3 regions of the Caenibius sp. WL genome follow, and region 3 is predicted to be linked to each of the others. Evidence: riboswitches for the same ligand, from Rfam matches in the RefSeq annotation. Region 3 holds a riboswitch; each other region holds the start of a gene.

Region 1 (5,488 bases), 850 kb from region 3:
CGCGCCAGGTCACGGCATCGGGTGTGCTGGTGAAATCGTTCGCTGCATTGATGTGGTCGGTCCTGGTGATCTTCGGCCGGTCGTAGCGCAGCCCCGCCACGATAGAGAACCTCTCGCTGAACTTCAGCCTGTCCTCTGCAAAAACGGAGAACTGGTCGATATTGTTCGTGTAGCGGGCCTTGGTGGGAGCGGCGGCCTGATCGATGAACCTGCCCGGCACTGGATCGATGGCATCGATCAGGCGCGCGGCGTTGTTACCCGCATTGCTGACGTTCTTGTAGCTGATCCGATTGACGTCGAAACCCACGACGAGATGGTTCTCGATACTGCCGAAGGTTTGCTTCAGGTTGGCGGTCGTGCGGTTCCCGGTCTGCTTCTGGATATGATAGAGTTCGAGGAAACCGGACTGGCGGATCTGCGCGGGCGTGGTGTCCGTTGCCGCGACGTAGCTGACGTTTTCGGCGTTGCGCCAGTACTTGTTCGCCCAGAGATGGTAGAACGTGCTGCGGATCGTCACCGCCTCGGACGGTGTCCATTCCACTTTGGCCTGGCTCCAATTGTCGCGGAAGCGCAGCCGGGCATCGGTGACGTTATAATTGTTGCGCCGGATCGATGTGTCGAGCGCGCCGTTGACCAGCGGCACACCGAACCAGATCCGTGGCTTCTGCGTGCTGAAATCGTGTGAGAACGTGATACTGAAATCGGACGCCGGGCGTAGCCGGATCGCCCCGGAAAACGCAATGGCGCTGCTGTCCCCACGATCCATCCAGCTATCAGACCGGCGGTAGCTGGCGTCCACCCGGAAGCTGACCCCATCGCTGATCGGGCCCCCCGCGCCCGCCGCGGCATGCACTGTTCCGAACGAGGCAACACCTGCGCGGCCCGCAAATTCAAGCGTGTCGCCCGGTTGCCTGCGCAAGACATTGACCGCGCCGCCTATCGCACCCTCGCCATAAAGCACCGAGGCCGGGCCACGCAGGATCTCCACGCTCTGCGCCATCCACGGATCAGCCGGGAAAGTCAGCGTGTTGTTGTACATCCGCATGCCGTCGTAGAGCGTCATCACCGAATTCTGGCCGGTGAAACCGCGCGCCGAGAGGCCATAACCGAACACCCCGGAAGTGTTCACAATGCCGGTCCCTCTGGCGGCGGCATCCTGGATTGTCAGATCACCGCGCAGACGGATCGCGTCGCCATCGAGCGTTTCCACGCTGGCAGGTGTTTCGAGCGGCGTGAGACCGAGACGGCTGGCGCTTTCGGTTGCGATGTTGAGCCGTAGATTGCCCAACACCCCGTTCACCACGATAGTATCCCTGTCGGCATCGGTGGCGTCGGCCGCATCGGCCTGGGCTGTGCAAGGCGCAAGGAGAGCGAAAGCCGCAAACGCGGCCGGTACATGCTTGATCATTATATCCCCCATCGGCGTCCAACGACACTGGGCGGGGGCTTGCCGTTCACAAACGGTCGGCAGCGCGCATCGGCCGGACGCCAGGGGGCAACCGACACACGAACCGATGCGGCCCCAGCCGCTCGTTTGTCGCTCAGACGGAGAGATCCGTGCCCCGGCCATCCCCTGGACCAAAGCAAGAGCGACCAGACGCCGGCAGGTCTCCTGGCTTGCGGGTCATCGCTTGATACACGGCCTTCCCAGGCCTCGCATGGTTTAGCGTCCGGCCCAGTGGCTGGCGGCATCGGCGCATTGCCCTGCCGCGCATGTGTATCGCGCTCGCCGCTTACAGTTGCAGGGACAGCCTCGGATTCGGTCGGGAAATCCCTTCCTCACCGCGTTCCCATTTTAAGCCTCTCTCGAGGCACCGGCGCGATCATATCCGGGCTGATGGCCAGCCCGGATGACAGCACAATACGAATTTCCGTTCATGCTGCAAGTGCTCACATATGAGCACTTGCAGGAATAGATTATACTGCCTGGTAAAGGCGGCGTTCGACAAGGCCGCTGTCCTTGAAGCGGTGCAGAGTCTTGGCCAGAGCCAGAACGCCGAGATCGACAAGCGGTTCGATCACGATCACCAGCATGTAGGCCCCTCCGAACGTGGCGATGGCGGCCATGTTGCCTGCCGTGAAGCCGTGCCCGTAGAGGGCCCAGAACGCGACCCAGCTGACGATACCGGCCTGATACGTCGTCGAAAGTGCCAGAGCCTGCCCGTAGCGAAGATCCACATAGGGCGTGTCGGGCGCGATGATCCGCCGGGCCAGCGCCGTCAGCGCGAAAAGTGGAACCAGTAGTGTGGTAACGTTCATGCTGTATTGCGGCAGATCGACGGGCGCAAAGAACACGCCCTGGAGCAACAGGCCAAGCGCCAGCCCGATGGCCGCTGGCGCAACGCCGAAAAGCAGGAATAGCGTCGATCCCAGGATCAGGTGCACTTCGGATACGCCAACGGGATGATGCGGCAGCACTTCGAAGAAGCAGAACACCAGCACCGTCGCCGCAAGACTACGGACCAGAAGCGACAGCACGCCGCTTTCCGCGATGGCCTTGCGGGCCAGATTCAGGCCATAGCCACCGGCGCTGGCTGCGGTGATATAGCTCAGCCAGATTTTTCCCTCGGCAACGACGCCGGGTTCGATATGCATATGCGTCTCCTCTGCCGTCCCACCGACGGCCTTGGTTATAGTCAACGCATGGCCGGTCTCCTGACTCGCGGGTCGTCACGCTTTCCGCCTTCCCGGAGCACCAGGGGTGCGCCAGTGGCTTGTCGGAAAGTCGCTCGCCGCTCACAGTCGCGGGGGCGGTCGAGGCTTAGGCCCGGGGGCCCTTCCTCATTCCCGTTTCATCCCTGATGCGTTGCCGCATCACGGACACCATGCATCGCAAGGCTAGGGCGCGGGGGATGCGATAAGTCAAGCAAATCCCGATTTTCCCGGATCCGCCAGACTGGAATCGCCACCCCGTATCACGGAATCAGTTCGATACGCACCCGCGCGCCATCCAGTTTCGCGAGCGGTTCGGCACTGCCTTCGAGACGGCCCAGGCGGACCAAGCCGCGCGAATAACCGAAGTCGCGGTAGAAGATCGCGAGATTGCCCCACGGCGCATAGTAGGCGATGTCGCCCGCTTTCGGCTCCACTCCCTCAGGCGCATCCTCGGTCGAGAGGCGCTGCGGCAGATCGGCGATCTTCTCGGTGCGATTATAATCGCTCAGCGTCAGTTCGAGTGGCAGCAGCGCCGCAAAGGCCCGCCCGCTCGCGCTGCCTTCCAGCACGGCAATCAATGACCGGTCGGCGGTGACAATCCTGATTTTCATCGGCTCCTCCACGGCTTGTTCGGATCGGTTCGGTCCCAGCGCCGAGGCATCGGCCCAAGATGCCGTTGCCTTGCAGGCGCCGGCCAGCCCGGCGATAGCCATCAAAACCAATGATCGTCCCAGTGCCCTCATGGCCGCACCTTTGCCCCCGTCAAACCAGATGCTGTTCGAAGAACGAGTGGAGCTTGTCGAACGGGATCACATCCATACGATCGTAGAGATCGACATGGCTGGCGCCGGGGACAATCACCAGTTCCTTCGGCTCCGCCGCCTCCGCATAGGCCGTCTCGCTGAAATAGCGCGAATGGGCCTTTTCGCCATGGATCAGCAGGACGGGGCGCGGCGCGATTTCCTTGATGTAGGTCAGCAGCGGCATGTTCATGAACGACAGCGGCGTGGTCTGCGTCCATGCATTGCCGGAATTGACCGCACGCGGATGATAGCCGCGCGGCGTCATGTAATAGTCGTGATAATCGACCAAAAACTGCGCTTCGCCGCCTTTCAGCACGTTATACGGGGGCTGGTAGGCCGGGGCGCCGTTTTCCGCGTCCGTCCAACGCTGCCGGCTCAGTTGCTCCAGCGTCTGCGTGCGCTGTTCGGGCGTCATGCTATCGTCGTAGCCCTTCGCCATCACGCGCGTCATGTCATACATGGTGCTGGCCGCCACTGCCCTCACCCGCTTGTCCACCGCGACGGCATTCAACGCCATGCCGCCCCAGCCACAAATGCCGATCACGCCGATCCGCTCCCGGTCGACGGCAGGGTGCAAACCGAGAAAATCGATGGCTGCGCTGAAATCCTCGGTGTTGATGTCCGGCGAGGCGACGTTGCGCGGCTCGCCGCCGCTTTCCCCGGTATAGGAGGGATCGAACGCCAGCGTGACGAAACCACGCTCCGCCATCGTCTGCGCATAAAGACCTGACGACTGCTCCTTCACCGCGCCGAACGGCCCGCTGACGGCGATGGCCGCCAGGCGCTTGTCACCGCGATCTTGCGGCAGATAGAGATCGCCCACCAGAGTGATCCCGTAGCGGTTCCGGAACGTAACTTTCCGGTGATCGACCTTCGCGCTTTTCGGGAAGGTCTTGCCCCACTCGTTCGTCATAGTCTGTGCCTCCGCATTGGAAGTGGTGAAAAGGGGTCCAGCGGCCATGCCGGCACCGGTCAGCTTCATCAGTGCGCGGCGATCCACATGCGCCGGGGTTTCCAGAGTGTTCATGAATGCCTCCTATGGTTTGAGCAGACGGCGCCCGTTGCCGATCAGCGCGAGGCCAATTCCAGCAAGGACGACGCTGCCGCTGAAAGTTGCCCCAATGGACAGGCCATCGAGCAGCAGCCCGCCGACGACCGCGCCGAGCAGGATCGACGATTGGATCGCGGCGACCATCAGGCTGCCCCCGGCCTCGGGCGCATCGTCCGCGTTCTGCGCCATCCAGGTCATCCAGATCACCGACATCGCAGTGTTCATCGCACCCCAGATCGCCAGGAACAGGCCCACCCCGACGATGGAACCGCCGAACAGCAGCAGCCCGAGAGTGCAGCCACCCATCAGCAGCGCGGGAAGCTTCAGAAGCGGGGCAACGTTGCCGCTCAGGAACCGGCTCGAAACCCATGTACCGACGAACCCCGCGCAGCCCAGCACCAGCAGCAGGAGCGAGAGCATCGTCACATCCACGCCCGTCACCTGCTCCAGGAACGGGCGCAGATAAGTGAACATGGTGAAGGCCGAGCCCCAGGACAGCATCGAAGCGATGAGCCCGCGCAGGAAATAAGGCCGCTTGAGCAGGTCGATCATGGCGCGAAAATCCTGCCGGTGGCGCGCGGGCAGCGAGGGCAGCGCGACCATGTGCCAGACGAGGTTGACCGCGACGATCGGTGTCAGCGCCCAGAACACCGCGCGCCATCCGAACAGGCCGCCGAGATAGGCGCCGACCGGCGCGGCGAAGGCCGCCGCGATGGCCTGCCCGCCATACATCAGCGCCAGCGCCTTTGGCACCTCGCTTTCAGGAACCAGCCGCATGATGACAGCGGTCGCCAATGCCCAGAATCCACCGATACAGATGCCGAGCAGCGCACGGCCGATCATCAGCACCGCAAAATTCGGCGCGGCCGCGACCAACACCAGCGACGCCAGCATCAGGGCGGTCATGGCGACCAACACCCATTTTCGATTCAGCCTGCCGGCGACGGTGGTGATGAGCAGGCTCGCCGCCACTGCAAAG
Region 2 (5,488 bases), 1.1 Mb from region 3:
TCCAGCCATGGATGCGGGCCATCGCCGAACTGCGCCCGCGCCGCCGCCAGCCGCCCACCATGCCAGGTGAACGTGCCGCTCATAACCCAGCCACCGCCACCAGCGCGAGCAGCAGTGCGCTTTCGCACCATTCGATCCCCGCACCGTGGCCATCGCCCGAAATGCCGCCGATCCGCGCGGCGATCCACCAGCGCCACGCAGGGATTGCCAGAACGGCCACGGCAAGGCCGGGCGCGAACCACGCGGCCACGATGCCGGGCACCGCCCAGGCCGCCACATGGCCCCAGCCGATTCCTGCGCGAAAACGGGTGCCCAACCCTTCGTGCAACGGGGGCAGAGTCAGCGTCCAGACCAGCGGGCCGATCCGCGCGATCATGCACAGCGCAGGCAAAGTCCACAGCGGCACCGCGTCCAGCGCAAGGCGCAGCAGCACCAACTTGGCCAGCAGTTGCATGGCGATTGCCGTCACTCCGAAGCTGCCGATATGCGGATCGGCCAGCACGGCGGAAAGGCGTTCCCGCCCCTTGTGTGCCGCGCCCGCCGCATCGGCCATATCGCCCACCCCATCGAGATGGAGCGCGCCGGTAATGGTAACCCAGGCACCGAGGCCGAGCAGCGCCCCCAGCCATGGATCGATCCACAGCCCCAACCACACAGCCAGCGCCACCGCCGCGCCGACCACCATCCCAGCCAGCGGGAACCAGCGAATGCAGGCAGCGAAATCCGCCTCGTCAGCGCGCACGGCGGGCAGCGGCAACCGGGTCATGAACTGCAATGCCAGCACCGCCCGTCTCATGCCGCAAGCCCGGTGATTTGCGCGCCGACCGGTTCACCCGGCCAGACACGGAGCGAGAGAACCGCGCCATACGGCAGGTCCAGCGTCCAGCATTGCGTGGCGGAAAAGCCGAACAGGGAAGCGAGCGCCGCGCGCATTGCCCCCGCATGGGCGATAACCAGCGTATCGCCTTCCATCCGCACCAGCGCCCGCCCCACGCGGGCGACCAGCGCGCTCCATCGCTCCCCACCCGGCGGGGGGGTGGCGTCGGGATCGGCCCAGAACCGCGCGAGCGCATCGGGCGGCAAATCCGCCGGGGCGCACCCTTCCCATGCGCCGAACGCCAGTTCGCGCCAATCGGGATCGATCCGCAGGGGCACGCCCCGCTGCGCCGCCAGCGCTTCCGCCGGGCGGCGGGCGCGGATGAGATCGGAACAGACCACGCGCGTGAATGCCAGTGCCGTACCTTGCGCCACGCATCGCGCATCGCCTTCGCGCGTGGAAGGGACATCGCTGCTGCCGATCAGCCGCCCTTCCCCCTCCACCGCGCCGTGGCGCATCAGATGCACGGTGAAAGGCGTCATACCGCCCCGGTCACCGCCGCTTCGGCAAAAGTCGCCATGCCGTTGTGCGCGGCGAGCGCGGAGCGGACGATCTGCGCCGCGACTGCGGCGCCCGTCCCTTCGCCCAGCCGCATGTCGAGTTGCAGCAGCGGCACAAGCCCGAGCTTTTCGAGCAGGCGTTGGTGCCCCGCTTCCGCCGAACCGTGCCCGGCGAGGCAATGATCGGTGATCGCGGGCACGGCGGCGGCGAGCGGTGCGAGCGCGGCGCAGCAGATGAAGCCATCGAGCAGGACGGGCATCCGCATCATGCGCGCGGCCAGAATCGCGCCTGCCATCGCCGCGATTTCCCGCCCGCCCAGCCACCGTAGCGTTTCGAACGGGCCGGTGCACCGCGCACCGTGCAGCGCCAACGCCGCCGTCACCGCCGCGCATTTGCGGGCAATGCCCTCGTCCCCCACGCCCGAACCGCGCCCGACCCAGCGTTCCGCCGCGCCGCCGAAGCTCGCCGCGCAGAGGGCAGAAGCCGGAGTGGTGTTGCCGATGCCCATTTCGCCGACGAACGCCAGATGCGCCCCCCGTTCGATCACCGCCGCCCCGGTGTTGAGCGCGGCAAGGCATTCCTCCTCGCTCATCGCCGCTTCGCGGGTGATATCGCCAGTGAAGCGATCGAGATCGAGCGGAACCACGCGCAATTGCGCGCCGCAGGCCCCGGCCAGCGCGTTGATCGCCGCCCCGCCTGCCTGAAAGTTGGCAACCATTTGCGCGGTCACTTCGGGGGGAAAAGCACTGACGCCCTGCCGCGCGACCCCGTGATTGCCCGCGAACACCGCCGCCACGATCCGTTCCGCCTGCGGGCGCGGCGTGCCCTGCCATCCGGCCATGAACAGCGCGATTTCCTCCAGTCGGCCGAGCGACCCGGCAGGCTTGGTCAATTCCGCCTGCCGCTCCGCCGCCGCCGCCCGGGCCGCCGCATCAGCCGACGGCAGATCGGCCAGCGCCGCGTCGAACGCGGCCACGCTATCGAACCGGATCATACGGCGACGAACCCTTCGGGCGGAGTGCGGGTGATGAAATGCCCCTTCACCCCTTCGGGCCAATCGGCATAGCGCACCTGCCCTTCCACGCTCGCCGCATGGTGTGCCGCGTAGGCGAGGATCGCCTGCGCCGCCGCCGCATCGGGGGTGAAATCGCCCAATACGTAGCCGATCTTGCCCGGCGCGCGGATATGGACCGTGCAATGGCGTGAACACGCGAAGAGACAGGGCATTTCCTGCACCGCGATATGGGCATAGGCCGGATCGGCTGCCTGCGCGGCGCGCAAGGCATCGGCAAGCAGGGCCCCGCCGCGTTGTCCCGTGCCGTCTTCCCGCTGATCCGGCGCGAGGCGGCAGGTGTTGCACACCACCACCGATGGCCCGGCTGCGACAGCTTGCAAAGTCATCGCCGCGCTCTCCAACAGGGTGGGGGCGGGATGAGCGGCATTCGGGCGGTATCAAGCATAGGCGAATCCCCGGTTTCGAACACGAAACCCCGTTTGCCCGGCGATGTGCGGTATCAGGTTCGCAAACGACACCGCACACGACCCGGCGATCCGGGGCACAAGTGTCGTTGCGCGAGGGAATCCCCGTCCGGCCGGCTCACCCTGTCCGGTCGAAGAACGACCGCGTCAGGCAGGTCTCCTGGCTCGCGGGTCTGCGCCGTTCCGGCCGCCTTCTCAGGATCGTGGCGATCCCAATGGCTGAGGGCCGGTGGCTATCCGCTTACAGTTGCAGGGGCAGCCCGGGCCTTGCACCCGAATTCCCTTTCAATCCCCTCGCGGGGAACCTGTCGCGCGGTGGCTGATAGAACCGATGCCGGAAGGTGGCAAGGCCCGCGCTGGAGCCCGCCCCTCTTCCGCAGCGGCCTATGCCGCGCCCGCGCGGATCAGGCGGCCGGGCAGTTCCCCGGTGGGCTGCCCATCGCGATAGACCGGCGTGCCGTTGACCACTGTCGCCGTATAGCCATCCGCCCGCTGGACAAGACGCGGCATGCCGCCGGGCAGATCGTGCGTGATTTCCGGAGCGTGGAGATGCAGCCCGTCGAAATCGATCACATTGATATCGGCGCGCAGGCCCGGCGCAATCAGGCCCCGGTCGGCTAGGCCCATCAACGCCGCCGTATCGTGCGACAGCCAGCGGACGACATCGGGCAGCGCCATGCGCCCTTCCGCCCGATCGCGCGCCCAGTACATCAGCATATAGGTGGAATAGCTGCCATCGCAGATCGTGCCGCAATGCGCCCCGCCATCGCCCAGCCCCGGCACGATATCGCGATGACGCATGATTTCGCCCACCGCGTCGAGCTTGCCATCGGTGAAATTGGCCATGGCGAGATAGAGCGTCGCATCCTTGCCCAGCAGGATATCGTAAGCGAGGTCTTCCGGCGTGCGCCCTTCGCGCGCGGCGCGCGCGGCGATGCTGTTTTCGGGCGGCTGTTCGTAATCGGGCGGATTACCCAGTTCGAACATCGTGCCGAACTGGCGCACCACCCGCCCGAGCATGGACGCCGTCTCGGGATCGGGCGCTTCCGCCAGAATCGCCGCTTTCACTTCGGGCTTGCGCAGTTCCGCCAGCCGCTGCGCCAGCGGCAGATGGGCAAGCGCGGTGTAAGTCGGCGTCGAATAGAACGGGTTGAGCGTCAGCTGGTGGCCCAGCATCATCCCCACGCCGCGCGGCAGGACCTGCCCACGCACGGTCAGCCCCCTGTCGTTCGCCGCCTGCAACTGCGCCAGATGCCGCCGCCAGGCGAGCGGCCCTTCGTTGGGCGTGCCGATAGTGAACGTCACCGGGCGCCGGGAACGGTCGGCCAGATTGACCACGTTATCCAGTGTCGCATCGGGTAGATGCATGTCTTCCACGATCTGGAACACGCCTTTGCCCCGCGCGCGCATTTCATCGGCGAAGCCGAACAGTTCCGCCTCCCCCGCCTCCAGCGTGGGGATCGGCTTGCCATCACTCGACCGGTGGAACAGCGTGCGCGAAGTACCGATGCCGATGGCGCCATGCTCCAGCGCTTCGCCATAGAGCGCGCGCATCTGCGCGATATCCTCTGCCGTCGCCGGTTCGCGGTTCGCCCCGCGCTCACCCATGACATAGACACGCAGCGCGGCATGGGGGACATAGCACGCCACATCCATGTCGAAGCTGCGGCTGGCAAGGAAATCGAGATATTCGGGATAGGTTTCCCATGTCCACGGCAGGCCGGTGGCCAGCACAGGGAACGGGATATCCTCCACCCCTTCCATCAGGCGGATGAGCGTGTCCCGCTCATCCGGGCGGCAGGGGGCGAACCCGACCCCGCAATTGCCGATGATCGCCGTGGTGATGCCGTGGAAGGACGAGGGTTTCAGCCGCTGTTCCCACGTCACATGGCCATCGTAGTGCGTGTGCACATCGACGAAACCAGGGGTGACGATCTTGCCGCTGGCGTCGATCTCCTCCGCGCCCGCTTCGAGCCCCTGCCCCACAGCGGCAATCCGGCCATCGCGCACGCCCACATCGCCGACGAAGGGTTCGCCGCCCGACCCGTCGACGATCGTGCCGCCGCGGATCACCAGATCATAGGCGCTCATGCCGCGGCCCCCACGGCACCTGTGTCGAGCACGCGGCCCATTGTCGCCTCGCCGCGCAGAGTGGAACGGCGGGCAATCCGCAGCACATCCAGCGGGTGCCCGGCGGCGGCGTGCATCATGCGATAATTGTCCCACAGCACGATATCGTTGGTCGCCCAGTCGTGCTCGTAAATGAATTGCGGCTGGACCACGGCGTCGATCAACTCGTTGATCAGCGCATCGCTGTCTGCCTCATCCATGCCGACGATGCCCTGGATATTGAGCGGGCAGACATTCATCACCACTTGCCCCGTGTGCGGATGGCGGGCGACGATGGGCCGGGCCAGCGGCGGATAATCGGGGAACTTGGCGGAGGAGGTGCCGACGCGGGTGCCGCCCGGATTGCGGAAGCGCATCCGGCCGAGGTCGGCGCAGAATTCGAACCGCGCCTCCAGCCCGCCGATCCGCTGTTTGAGATCGTCGCTCAGATGCTCATAGGCTTTCGTCGTGTCGAGCCATGCGGTCATCCCGCCCTGTTCCGCCCGGTGGACCATATTGAGC
Region 3 (5,488 bases):
GCGCCCGGCGGCCACGGCATCGGCATCGATCAATGCGATCACGCCATCGACTGTCGCCCGCGTGCGGATATCGGGCCACTGGAACGCTTTCACCAGCGGCTTGGGCAGAGCGAGGCCGGAGGTTTCGATAAGGATGTGCTCGGGCGGATTGGGCCGGTCGAGCAGCTTCTGCATCGTCGGCAGGAAATCGTCCGCCACGGTGCAGCAGATGCAGCCGTTGGCCAGTTCGACGATATCCTCTTCGGGGCAACTGGCGTCGTTGCACCCTTTCACCAGTTCGCCATCGATGCCGACATCGCCGAATTCGTTGATGATAAGGGCGAGCCTGCGCCCCTGCGCATTCTGCAGCAGATGGCGGATCAGCGTGGTCTTGCCCGCGCCGAGGAAGCCGGTGATGACAGTGGCCGGAACCTTGCTCATGCGGTGTCTCCTTGATGATGGTTGGATTTCGGCCTCGGCCTGCCGTTTGTGGGACGGTGTTGGTGTCGGGTGATCGGGGGCACGGGCTTTTCCTCGGAAATGGAAAAGCAGGGCGGCGCCGCTGTCCGCCGCCCTGCGAAAGGGCGTCAGAAGCTGACGCGGACACCGCCATAGGCGCTGCGGCCGAGCGTGTTGGTGTGCGCGTACATCTGGTACCACTTGTCGAAAAGGTTGGTCACCCGGCCGAACAGCTCGACATTCCCGTTGATCCGGTAGGAGCCGAGCAGATCGACCACGGCATAGGCCCGGGTGGCGAGCCGGGTCGAAGCGTCGCCATCGCGATAGCGGACGCGGGCGGTGAATTCCGCCCCTGCGGCGGGGAGGACGGTGATGGCCGTGGTGCCCGCATATTCGGGGCGGCCGCTGTCCCGGTATCGCGCCGCCGCATCGCTGTAGGCTTCGTGATCGGTGTAGGTGAAGCTCTGGCTGACCGTCAGCCAGGCCAGAGGGCGCGCGGTCAGGCCCAGTTCCACCCCGTGCGCGCGGGTGCGGCCCCACTGGCGATAGCCGCCGGATCGGCCGATGCTGGCGTTCCACTCGATTTCGTTGGTCTTCCTGAGGAAGAAATAGCTGGCCGACGCGCTGAACGTGTCGCTTAGCGCGATATCGGCGCCGATATCGCCGCCCCGGCTCTTTTCCGCCTTGAGATGGGGATTGCCGTATGTCGGGTCGAACAATTGATAGAGACCCGGCGCTTTCGCCCCGGTGCCGTAGCTGGCGCGGAATTTCACCGGACCGGCGGCATAGGCCACGGTGCCGCGATAGGTGTCGAACGTGCCGAAGCGGCTGTTGTCGTCGATCCGCGCCGCGCCGGTCAGCGTCAGCCCTGCCGCCGGGCGCAGCGCCAGTTCGCCATAGGCCGAACGGGTGCTGATCCGGGCGTTGAAATCGCCCGAATGGAACGTGGCCTGATCGCTCTTTTCCCGTTCCAGCGCGCCGCCCGCGGCGAGGCTGATAAGCCCGCCGGTGTCGTATCTGGCATCAAGTGCGAGCGTGTCCTTGGTTCCGCGATAGAGATCGCCTTCGGGCCGGTAGGCGCTGCCGAAATAGAGCCGCCGCGCGACGTAGCGGCTGCCGGTCAGCCTGACGGTCAGCCTGTCGTCCGAACTGGCGTAGAGGCCCTGCCCGGAAACGGCATATTCGCGCTTCCTGACAGTGTTGAGCGAATCCGAGCCGGTGTTGTCGAGATCGGAGAACGTGTCCGCCCAGAACCCGTTCATCTGGAAGCGCAGATTGGGGGATGCTTCCACGCCCATGCGGCCGGAAAAGCCGTAGCGCCGGTATGCGTCCTTCTCGCTCGCGGGCCTGGTGGCGGTGCGTGGATCGGTGAGCGAGGGGCCATCGTGGCGATAGCCGGTGGCGGTGAGCCGGAAATCGACCGGGCCGCTTTTGCCCAGCAGCGATGCGCCGCCGTTCAGCGTGCCGTGCGATCCGGCTTCCGCTTCGGCGTTGACCGCGATCCCTTCTTCGATGGCGCGCTGGGTGATGATGTTGATGACCCCGCCGATCGCGTCGGAGCCGTAAAGCGAACTCTGATTGCCGCGCAGCACCTCGATCTGCGCGATATCGGCGGCGATCAGGTGATCGGCGCGGAATTCGGTGCTGGCCGCGCTGGGATCGCCCAGCGGAATGCCATCGACCAGCCACAGCACTTCGTCGTTGTTCGATCCGCGAATGTTGACAGAGGCGTAATTGCCGGGCCGGTCGGTGCTGACCAGCACGCCCGGCGTATCGATCAGCGCATCCTTGACGAACGTGATCTGGTTGCGGTCGAGCGTTTCGCGCGTGATGACGGAAATCGCGCTGCCGATCTCGCGCGGTTCGCTGACCGCGCGCGAAGCGGTGACGATGATGTCGGCGCGGCTTTCGAAAGAGAGATCGTCCGCGCTTTCGGCATAGGCCGGGGCCGCCGCGGCCAGTGCGATCAAGGGTACGAAACAGGTGGTCTTCATGCGTTATCCCCGCGCCAGAGCAACTGGCGGCAGGGCGCACCGTGCGCGGTCCGGCGGCCCAGGGGAGGGCAGCACGGGCAACGAACGGCCGGTCAGCGCCCACGGACGGGCGCTGTTTCGCCCGCATGCGCATGACCGCGCGGCCCCAGCCGCTTCGGTTCGTCGCTCAGACGGAGAGTAACCGTGCCATGACCATCCCCTGGATCGCGGCAAGAGCGACCATGCGCCGGCAGGTCTCCTGGCTCGCGGGTCATAGCTTGATGCATGGCCTTCCCAGGCCCCGCATGGTTGGCGGATGGCCCAGTGGCTGCTTCCCCGGAAGGAAGCCTATGCATCGCGCTCGCCGCTTACAGTTGCAGGGACAGCCCCGGATTGGGATCGGGCGAAACCCGTTCCTCACCGTGTTCCCGTTTTAAGCCCTTTCGGGCACCGGCGCGATCACGGAAAGCGGATGTATCCCGCTTCCACGGGCAGGGCCATAGTCACAAACGGGGGCCATGTCAATCCTTCTTTGCCGCAACGCACAATATCGCGGCGGCCTGTGGGGGATGGGCCTCAGAACAGGCGGGTGGCGAGGTAGAACAGCGCGCCCACGGCGGCGCTGGCGGGAATGGTGATGAACCAGGCCACGATCACGCGGCTGGCCACGCTCCACCGCACCGCGCTGGCCCGGCGGGCGGCGCCGGTGCCGACCACGCTGCCGGTGATGGCGTGCGTGGTGGAAATCGGGATGCCCAGCGCGCTGGCGCCGAACACCACGAACGATCCGGCGGTGGAGGCGCAGAAGCCCGAATGGTGGTTGAGCTTGGTCAGCTTGCTGCCCATCGTCTTGATGATTTTCCACCCGCCCGACATGGTGCCCAGCGCAATGGCGAGATAGCACGACAGCACCACCCATTCCGGCACGTGGAATTCCCCGCCGAGATGCCCGGTGGAATAGAGCAGGACAGTAATGATCCCCATCGTCTTCTGGGCATCGTTGGCCCCGTGGCTGATCGAATAGGCGGCGGAGGAGAACAGGTGCAGCACTTTGAACGTGCCGTTTGCCTGCCGCGGCTGGATGCCTTTGAACAGCCAGGACGTGATCAGCATCAGCAGCATGGCAAGCGCGAAGCCGAGGATTGGCGAAACGAAAATCGCCGCGATGGTCTTGATCGTGCCCGCCGCTTCGACCGCGCCCGGCCCGGCATGGACGATCCCGGCCCCGAGCAATCCGCCGATCAGCGCGTGGCTGGAGGAGGAAGGGATACCCTTGATCCAGGTCAGCACGTTCCAGAACATCGCCCCGACCAGCGCGCCGAACACCACCGCCGGGGTGATAACGTCCTTGTCGACGATCCCCTTGCCCACGGTTTCGGCGACATGCAGCCCGACCAGCCAGTAAGCGGCGAAATTGCCGAACGCGGCGAACAGCACGGCCATGACCGGCGAAAGCAGCTTGGTGGCGACCACGGTGGCGATCGCATTGGCCGCATCGTGCAGCCCGTTGAGGAAATCGAATGCGAGCGCGAGCGCGATCAGCCCGATCAGCAAGGGGAGGGCGAGGCTGTGATCCATGCGAGCGGTACTGGGCTTTTCAGGAGTGATCGATCACGAGACCGTCGATCTCGTTGGCCAGGTCTTCGAAACGGTCGACGACGCGTTCGAGGCGCTTGAACATTTCCTGCCGCGCCATGAATTGCAGCGGATCGCGGCTGCCCACTTCGCGGAAAATGCGTTTGAGCCCGGCGGCGTGGATGGCGTCGGCATGGCCTTCCATGCGCACTAGCCGTTCGGTCAGTTCGTGCAGGCGCACGCCGTTGTCGGCGATCTTGCGCAGCAGCGGCATGGCTTCGGCAGTCAGCCGCGCGGCATCGACGATGATCGCTGCCATATCGCGCATTTCCGGTTCGAATTCGGTGATGTCGTAGAGATCGGCGGCGCCCGCGGTCATGTGCATTTCATCGATCGCATCGTCCATCGTGGCGATCAGGCTGGTGATCGCGCCCCGATCGAACGGGGTGAGGAAGGTGCGGCGTACCGCCTGCAGCACTTCGCGGGTGATATTGTCGGCATCGTGTTCGCGTTCTTCGATTTCGCGGACGTGATCGGCCTTGCCGGGGCCGCCCTGCAACAGGCGGGCCAGCGCATCGGCGCCGGCGACAAGCGTGACGGACTGCTGCTCGAACAGTTCGAAGAAGTTCCCCTGTTGCGGGATAAGCCGCTGGAACCAAGCAAACATGGCATTAACCCCTGTCTTTTCCGCCACTGTCTCGATCATTTTGATGCCCAGCGCCGCGCGGCGGAATTCGCGCGGGCCAAAGCTGCGGATGAGAGCGCGCAGATCGTCTTCTTCAACCGCTTCGGCCGCTTCGGCGAGCGTGAACCAGCGCCTTTCGCGCTCGTGCTGCTCTTCCCAGCTTTCGAGTTCCTCGGTCACGGCAAACGGGAACACCTGTACGTCGGTCAGCACCGAAGCGCCGGATTTGCGGCGTTTGCGGAAACGGTAGGTGCCGATCGGCGTGGGGCAGGCGGCGCCCAGAACCCCGGCTTCCTCTTCGGCTTCGCGGGCGGCGCTGGCGTGCGGCGAAAGCCCGGCGATCTGCCCACCTTTGGGAATCACCCAGCGGCCTCGGCCGCGCGATGTGATGAGCAGAACGCGAATTGGCGCGTCTACAGCCGCGGAATCCGCACGATAGGGAAGCACAGCAATCTGCCGCATCGCCATATTGTGCCTCCGTTTGCCTTGCGAGGGGGCCCGGCTAGACGAACTCGCCCGCGCAGGCAATGCGCGATTGCATCTGCGCGGGCGGCGTTGCGTTTTGGCACTGCCTGCGCGGGAAACAGGTGGCGCCGGAGAGAAGAAGCGCGCGACCGGCGCGGAAATCGACTCAGGCGTATTCGTCCCACTGGAGCGAGGCGGCGGCGGTATCGACGTTCACCGCACCCTTGATGCCCAGCGCCGCGCGCGCTTCAGGCACGGGCAGATGGAACACGTCTTCGTATTTCGCCATGAAGATCGGGCCCGATTGCAGGCCGACCTGCATCCCGGCCTGCGCCGCTTCCATCGCGCAGAG

What was found. A riboswitch is a leader RNA that binds a small molecule or an ion and turns the genes downstream of it on or off. The one in region 3 is predicted to bind cobalamin.
Region 1: it holds a riboswitch for cobalamin, as region 3 does, so the genes downstream of both, K5X80_RS09965 (energy-coupling factor ABC transporter permease) here and K5X80_RS05770 (TonB-dependent receptor) in region 3, are expected to answer to the same signal.
Region 2: it holds a riboswitch for cobalamin, as region 3 does, so the genes downstream of both, K5X80_RS00745 (DUF1636 family protein) here and K5X80_RS05770 (TonB-dependent receptor) in region 3, are expected to answer to the same signal.

The regions. Positions count from the first base shown of each region.
Region 1 is NZ_CP081844.1:2,090,173-2,095,660, reverse strand. It holds gene K5X80_RS09970 (TonB-dependent receptor) at 1-1,408, opposite strand, end outside; cobalamin riboswitch at 1,586-1,834, opposite strand; gene K5X80_RS09965 (energy-coupling factor ABC transporter permease) at 1,918-2,595, opposite strand; cobalamin riboswitch at 2,629-2,843, opposite strand; gene K5X80_RS09960 (cyclophilin-like fold protein) at 2,916-3,266, opposite strand; gene K5X80_RS09955 (alpha/beta hydrolase) at 3,418-4,485, opposite strand; gene K5X80_RS09950 (MFS transporter) at 4,495-5,488, opposite strand, start outside.
Region 2 is NZ_CP081844.1:119,365-124,852, forward strand. It holds gene K5X80_RS00725 (threonine-phosphate decarboxylase) at 1-83, opposite strand, end outside; gene K5X80_RS00730 (adenosylcobinamide-GDP ribazoletransferase) at 80-796, opposite strand; gene K5X80_RS00735 (histidine phosphatase family protein) at 793-1,359, opposite strand; gene cobT (nicotinate-nucleotide--dimethylbenzimidazole phosphoribosyltransferase) at 1,356-2,372, opposite strand; gene K5X80_RS00745 (DUF1636 family protein) at 2,369-2,779, opposite strand; cobalamin riboswitch at 2,991-3,181, opposite strand; gene K5X80_RS00750 (N-acyl-D-amino-acid deacylase family protein) at 3,242-4,948, opposite strand; gene K5X80_RS00755 (TauD/TfdA dioxygenase family protein) at 4,945-5,488, opposite strand, start outside.
Region 3 is NZ_CP081844.1:1,235,916-1,241,403, forward strand. It holds gene cobW (cobalamin biosynthesis protein CobW) at 1-420, opposite strand, end outside; gene K5X80_RS05770 (TonB-dependent receptor) at 567-2,432, opposite strand; cobalamin riboswitch at 2,644-2,881, opposite strand; gene K5X80_RS05775 (inorganic phosphate transporter) at 2,988-3,989, opposite strand; gene K5X80_RS17190 (DUF47 family protein) at 4,009-5,133, opposite strand; gene K5X80_RS05785 (Coq4 family protein) at 5,303-5,488, opposite strand, start outside.